Regions from separate parts of the Streptomyces sp. Edi4 genome, predicted to be linked through region 2. Evidence: riboswitches for the same ligand, from Rfam matches in the RefSeq annotation. Region 2 holds a riboswitch; the other holds the start of a gene.
What was found. A riboswitch is a leader RNA that binds a small molecule or an ion and turns the genes downstream of it on or off. The one in region 2 is predicted to bind S-adenosylmethionine.
Positions count from the first base shown of each region.

Region 1: linked by a shared signal. The riboswitch ahead of thrC (threonine synthase) and the one ahead of ABR738_RS11500 (aminotransferase class V-fold PLP-dependent enzyme) in region 2 are both predicted to bind S-adenosylmethionine.

Region 1 is NZ_JBEJGY010000004.1:4,550,686-4,554,085, reverse strand. It holds gene ABR738_RS22680 (ubiquitin-like small modifier protein 1) at 1-132, opposite strand, end outside; gene thrC (threonine synthase) at 170-1,498, opposite strand; SAM riboswitch class I at 1,516-1,678, opposite strand; gene ABR738_RS22670 (glucosyl-3-phosphoglycerate synthase) at 1,811-2,758, shown strand; gene ABR738_RS22665 (alpha,alpha-trehalose-phosphate synthase (UDP-forming)) at 2,940-3,400, shown strand, end outside.
Region 2 is NZ_JBEJGY010000004.1:2,087,705-2,091,104, forward strand. It holds gene ABR738_RS11500 (aminotransferase class V-fold PLP-dependent enzyme) at 413-1,822, opposite strand; SAM riboswitch class IV at 2,068-2,185, opposite strand; gene trpD (anthranilate phosphoribosyltransferase) at 2,297-3,361, opposite strand.

The DNA.
Region 1 (3,400 bases), 2.5 Mb from region 2:
CGCGGCGATCCCGGTGTGGTTCTTCTCCAGGTCGGCGATGACGTCGGCCAGGGTCGTCCCCTCGGCCGTGACCTCGGCCTTGCCGCCGGTGTAGGTGCGCAGGATCGTGGGGATGCGGACGTTCACGCTCATGGTTCGGTGCTCCTAGTCGATCAGGATCGGCGGTGGCTCAGCGCGCGAGGCCCGCGTCGCGGAAGGCGTCCAGGCTCGGGCGGATGGTGGCGGTCGCCTGGGAGGTGGCGGCCACCGCGTCCAGGGTCTTGAGTCCGTCACCGGTGTTGAGCACGACCGTGGTGAGCGAGGGGTCGATGAGACCGGCGTCGATGAGCTTCTTCGTGACGCCGACCGTCACACCGCCCGCGGTCTCCGCGAAGATGCCCTCGGTGCGGGCGAGGAGCTTGATGGCGTCGACGATCTGTTCGTCGTTCACGTCCTCCACCGCACCGCCCGTGCGGCGCGCGATGTCCAGGACGTAGGGGCCGTCCGCCGGGTTGCCGATGGCGAGCGACTTGGCGATGGTGTCGGGCTTCTGGGGGCGTACGACGTCGTGTCCGGCCTTGAAGGCGGTCGACACCGGCGAGCAGCCCTCGGCCTGGGCGCCGAAGATCTTGTACGGCTTGTCCTCGACCAGGCCGAGCTTGATCAGCTCCTGGAGCCCCTTGTCGATCTTGGTGAGCTGGGAGCCCGAGGCGATCGGGATGACCAGCTGGTCGGGGAGGCGCCAGCCCAGCTGTTCGCAGATCTCGTACGCCAGCGTCTTGGAACCCTCGCCGTAGTACGGACGCAGATTGACGTTGACGAAGCCCCAGCCCTCGCCGAGCGGGTCGCCGATGAGCTCGGAGCAGAAGCGGTTCACGTCGTCGTAGTTGCCCTCGATGCCGACGAGCTCGCCGCCGTACACCGCGGCCATGACGACCTTGCCCTGTTCCAGGTCGTGCGGGATGAACACGCAGGAGCGGAAGCCGGCCCGCGCGGCGGCGGCGCCGACCGCTCCGGCGAGGTTTCCGGTGGAGGAGCAGGAGAGCGTGGTGAAGCCGAAGGCGCGGGCGGCCTCGAGGGCCTGGGCGACGACGCGGTCCTTGAAGGAGTGCGTCGGATTGCCGGAGTCGTCCTTGACGAACAGCTTGCCGGGCTCGACGCCCAGCTCGCGCGCCAGGTTGTCGGCCTTGACGAGCTTGGTGAAGCCGGGATTCAGGTTCGGCTTGTCGGCGACGTCGGCCGGGACCGGCAGCAGCGGGGCGTAGCGCCAGATGTTCTCGGGGCCCGCCTCGATCCGCTCGCGCAGCGCCTCGGGGTCGCCGAGCGGCAGGTCATAGGCGACTTCGAGCGGTCCGAAACACAGTTCGCAGGCGAAAATCGGGCCAAGTTCGAAACGCTGGCCGCACTCGCGGCAGGAGAGGCCGGATGCCGGGCCGAGATCAACGGGGGTGCCGGACGCGTTCTCGGCGGAGGTACCGCTCTCGGCGGAGGTGCGGGTTTCAGCGGTCTGTACAGACATGGAGGGGAGGCCCTTTCTCCTCATCTTCCTCAGGGCGAACTTCGCCATGAGACGGATTTGGCACCTTCCCTAGCCGGTGGCCCCGTGTCCTGACCGACGTGTGAACGTGGTCGACGAGAACCGACTGGAGGGTTGCCGGGGCTTCAACGGGCCGTTTCCCTCTGCCCCTCTGGATGAGCGGTATTCGATTGTCGGCGTGGGGACCCCGGCATGCGGTGGTCCCTCGCGTTGTTCAAGACTGTAACCGAAGCTCCGGACGGTTGAGATAGTCGTCCGAACCGCGAGATGGATCACACGAGGAGGCCGACGGCCGTGCTGGAAGAGGTGGAACGCTGGCTGAGCAGGCGTTCCTGGTCGACGGCCGAGCGGCCGCTGGAGCGGATGCTGGCCGCGAAACACCGTACGGGTACGACCGTCAGCGTGGTGCTGCCCGCGCTCGACGAGGAGGCCACGGTCGGTGAGATCGTGGCCACGATCCGGCGCGAGCTGATGACCGCCTCCGTGCCGCTCGTCGACGAGCTGGTCGTGGTCGACTCCGGCTCCCGCGACCGTACGGCCGAGGTCGCGGCCGCCGCCGGCGCCCGGGTCGTCCACCGCGACACGATCCTGCCGAGGCTGCCCGCGCTGCCCGGCAAGGGCGAGGTGCTGTGGCGCTCGCTGCTCGTGACCAGCGGGGACGTGGTCTGCTTCGTCGACGCCGACCTCAAGGACTTCGACGCCGCGTTCGTCTCCGGCATCGTCGGGCCGCTCCTGACCGACCCGGAGGTGGACTTCGTCAAGGCCATGTACGACCGGCCGCTCGGTGCGACGGCCGGCCAGGGCGGCCGGGTCACCGAGCTCGTGGCGCGTCCCCTGCTCAACCTCCACTGGCCCCAACTGGCCGGCGTGGTACAGCCGTTGGGCGGTGAGTACGCGGCCAGGCGCTCGCTCCTGGAACGGCTGCCGTTCCCCGTCGGGTACGGCGTCGAGCTCGCGCTGCTCGTGGACGCGCTGCACACGGTGGGTCTTGACGCGCTGGCCCAGGTCGACGTGGGCGTACGCAAGCACCGTCACCAGGACGGGCAGGCGCTCGGCCGGATGGCTGCCGCGATCTACCGCACCGCCCAGCTGCGGCTGTCCCGCGGCCACCTCGTACGCCCCGAGCTGACCCAGTTCGAGCGCGGCGACCATGGTTTCGTGCCGCGCACGTACGCGGTGGACACCGAGGAGCGGCCGCCGATGCGGGAGATCGAGGAGTACCAGGTGCACCGGGCGGCGTGAGGGCCCGGTGCGGGGGGCGTGAACGCCCGGCGCGGGAGGTGCGAAGGCCCGGCGCGGGGGGCGCGAGGAGGGCTGGGGAGCGCCAGGGGGTGAAACGGGGAGAAAGGGGTGGCCTGATTCCGTCCACGGGGTCGGGCGTACGGGTGTTTGAGGTATTGCGGTGCGGGCTAGGTTCCGCAACATGGTCACCGCGCACACATCTCCCCCGGCCCAGGTCCTCGTCGCGTCCAACCGCGGCCCCGTCTCGTACGCCCTCAAGGAGGACGGCTCCCTGGAGTCCAGGCGGGGCGGGGGCGGCGTCGTCTCCGGGCTCAGCGCGATCGGCTCCGACGTGGAGTCGGTGTGGGTGTGCGCGGCGCTCGGCGAGGGCGACCGCGAGGCGGTGCGGCGGGGCGTGGGTGAGCAGGGCGTCCGGATGCTGGACATCGACGCGGACGTCTTCGCGGACGCGTACAACGGCATCGCGAACTCGGTGCTGTGGTTCGTCCAGCACATGCTGTACCAGACGCCGCTCGAGCCGGTCTTCGACGCGGAGTTCCGGCGGCAGTGGGCGTCCTACGAGACGTACAACCGGGCCTTCGCCGAGGCGCTGGCGGCGGAGGCGGCGGACGGGGCGCGCGTCCTGGTGCAGGACTACCACCT
Region 2 (3,400 bases):
CCGGGGGTCACGCGCCTTCGGTCCGGGCCCACTCCCGCGCAGTTCCCCGCGCCCCTGACGGGGCTGGTGCCGGCCCGCGTGGCTGTCCTGGGGCAGGGCTCGTGCTGGCCCATGCAGGCACCCTCAGCCCGTCATGGGGGTACCCCCTGGCCCTTAAGGCCTTGGGGGAGATTGAGGACGAGCGCGTTCAGCGCGAACGGGGTCTGGGGCGGAGCCCCAGGGAGCTCGGCTGCGGACCGTGGTCGCTCCTCGCGCAGTTCCCCGCGCCCCTGGCGGGGTCCGTGCTGGCCCGCACCGGCAACCACAGCCCGTCATGGGGTCCCCCCTGGCCCTCAAGGCCTTGGGGGAGATTGAGGACGAGGCCGTTCAGGCCGAACGGGGTCTGGGGCGGAGCCCCAGGGGGCCGGGTGGGTCAGGTGGCTGGGACGCAGCGGCCCGCTTCCGTGTGGTACTGCCACGCCGCCCCGTCCCGGACCAACTCCCCCACCGCCCGCACAAACCGCTCCACATGCTCATCCGGCGTCCCCGCGCCGAAGCTGACCCGGATCGCGTTCAGCGAGCGCTCCCCCGGCTCCGCCTCCGGCGCCCCGCACTCCCCCGGGTCCCCCGGCTCGCTGCCGAGCAGCGTCCGCACCAGCGGGTGGGCGCAGAAGAGCCCGTCGCGCACCCCGATCCCGTACTCCGCCGACAGCGCCGCCGCGAAGTGCGAGCTGTTCCAGCCGTCGACCACGAAGGAGATGACGCCGACCCGGGGCGCGTCGTCCCCGAAGAGGGACAGGACCCGCACCTCGGGGACGTCCGCCAGACCCGCGCGGACCTTCGCGATCAGGTGCCGCTCCCGCTCGACCAGCGCGTCGAACCCCGCCTCGGTCAGCGCCTTGCACGCGGAGGCGATGGAGTAGACGCCGATGACATTGGGCGAGCCGGCCTCGTGGCGCGCGGCCGTGGTGTGCCACTCGACGTGCACCCCGCCGTCCTCACGCCGCGCGACCCGCTTGGAGGCGCCGCCGCCCGCCAGGTACGGCTCCGCCTCCTGGAGCCAGTCCGCCCGGCCCGCCAGCACGCCCGAGCCGAACGGCGCGTACAGCTTGTGCCCGGAGAAGGCGACCCAGTCCACGTCCAACTCCCGTACGGAGACGGGGTGATGGGGCGCGAGCTGGGCCGCGTCGAGCACGATGCGCGCCCCGTGCGCGTGCGCGGCGGCGGCGAGCTCCCTGACCGGCCACAGCTCACCGGTGACGTTGGACGCGCCGGTCACGCAGACGAGCGCGGGCCCGTAGGGGTCCCGGTCGGCGAGCGCGCGCTCCAGCGTCTCGACGGCCTGGCGCGGGGTGCGCGGCGCGTCGAGATACGTCACCCGCGCGTCCTGCCAGGGCAGCAGCGAGGCGTGGTGCTCGGTCTCGAAGACGAAGACCTGGCAGCCGGCGGGGAGCGCGCGGGCGAGCAGGTTGAGCGAGTCCGTGGTGGAGCGGGTGAAGACGACCTGGTCGCTGGGGCGGCAGTCAAGGAACTCCGCGACCGTCACGCGGCTGTTCTCGAACAGGTCGGTGGAGAGCTGCGAGAGGTAGCCGGCCCCTCGGTGCACGCTGCCGTAGTAGGGGGCGTACGCGGCGACGTCGTCCCAGACCCGCTGGAGGGCCGGCGCGCTGGCCGCGTAGTCGAGGGCCGCGTAGACGACCTCGCCGCCGGTGACGAGCGGCACGGTGACATCGCGGCCGAGCACCGCGAGCGGCGCCGCGCAGCAGTGCTCGGCGGGCTCGGGGGCCGAGGAGGCGCAGGAGGCGGAAGGCGCGTGGGCGGCGGTGGCGGGGCGTGCGGACATGGCGGTATCTCCCAGCAGGGCAAGGCGAGTTGGCTTCTGGCCCCGGGTACGGCGGCGCGGCCCCGGATGAGAAAGGGGTCGACTGGCGTGCCGTATACGGGTGTTGTCCTCGGACACACGACACGAAGGGGCCGCGCGGAGGAGGGTGGAGAAGGGGCGGATACGCCCTATCGCATTCGCTTGCTCACGAGACTGCTCCCTTGAGGACCAGGACCCCAGGGCTGTGACATCACGCGATGTCCAGGGGTCCGCGCTTGCCGTGGGCCTTGCTGCCCACGACCTGGTCTTCACCCGGGGCACCCCGCCACGGACGGAGGGTTGCCGGACAGCGAGCCGGGGCCTAAATCGCTGTCACTCATGACCTTGGACAGCATCCTGCCACACGTCGCCACGTGCGCAAGGCGCAGTCCGCGATCCGGACTGCGCCTTGGGTCACATCATTGGGTCACGTCTTTGGGTCGCAGCAGCTGCGGCTCAGGCGTTGCTCGCGGCCACCCAGCGCTCCAGCGTGCGCTGCGCCGCCCCGGAGTCGATGGCCTCGGCGGCCCGGGCCATCGCGGCGCCCAACTGCCCGGCGAGCGGGCCTTCGCCCGGCTCGAGGGCGACCAGCGCGGCCGCCGAGTTCAGCAGGACGGCGTCGCGCACCGGGCCCTGTTCGCCGGCCAGGAGCCGGCGGACGATCTCCGCGTTGTGCGAGGGGTCCCCGCCGCGCAGCGCCTCGATCGGGGTGATCGCGATGCCGACGTCGCGCGGGTCGAAGCGCTCCTCGCGCACGGCGCCGTCGCGCACCACCCACACCCGCGAGGTGGCCGTGGTGGTGAGCTCGTCCAGACCGTCGTCCCCGCGGAAGACCAGCGCGCTGGAGCCGCGCTCGGCCAGCACGCCCGCCACGATGGGCGCCATCCTCGGGTCGGCGACGCCGGTGGCCTGGGCGCGTACCTTCGCGGGGTTGGTGAGCGGCCCCAGCACATTGAAGGTGGTGCGGATGCCCAACTCCCTGCGCGCGGCGGCCACATAGCGCAGGGCGGGGTGGAACGTCACCGCGAAGCACATGGTGATGCCGGCCTCCTCCGCCACCTGGGCCACCCGCTTCGGGGACAGTCCGAGATCGACCCCCAGCTTCTCCAGGACGTCGGAGGCGCCGCTGGAGGAGGAGGCCGCACGGTTGCCGTGCTTGACGACCCTGGCGCCGGTCCCGGCGACGACGATCGCCGACATGGTGGAGATGTTGACGGTCTTGGCGCCGTCGCCGCCGGTGCCGACGATGTCGACGCTGGGGCCCGGCACCTCGATCAGATGGGCGTGCTCGTACATGGTGCGTACCAGACCGGTGATCTCGGCGACCGTCTCGCCCTTGGCGCGCAGCGCGACCATGAACCCCGCGATCTGCGCGTTCGTCGCCTCCCCGCTCATGATCTGGTCCATCGCCCAGGCGGTCGCGTCCTCGCTCTGGTCGATGCCGTTCAGGAGCGAGTCGAGTACACCCGGCCAGGAGTGGGCCGCCACGGTGTCGCCTCCGGTGGGGGTAACAGCGCTCATGCTCGCTCCTGGTAATCAGACGGCCGGGATGCCGCCCGT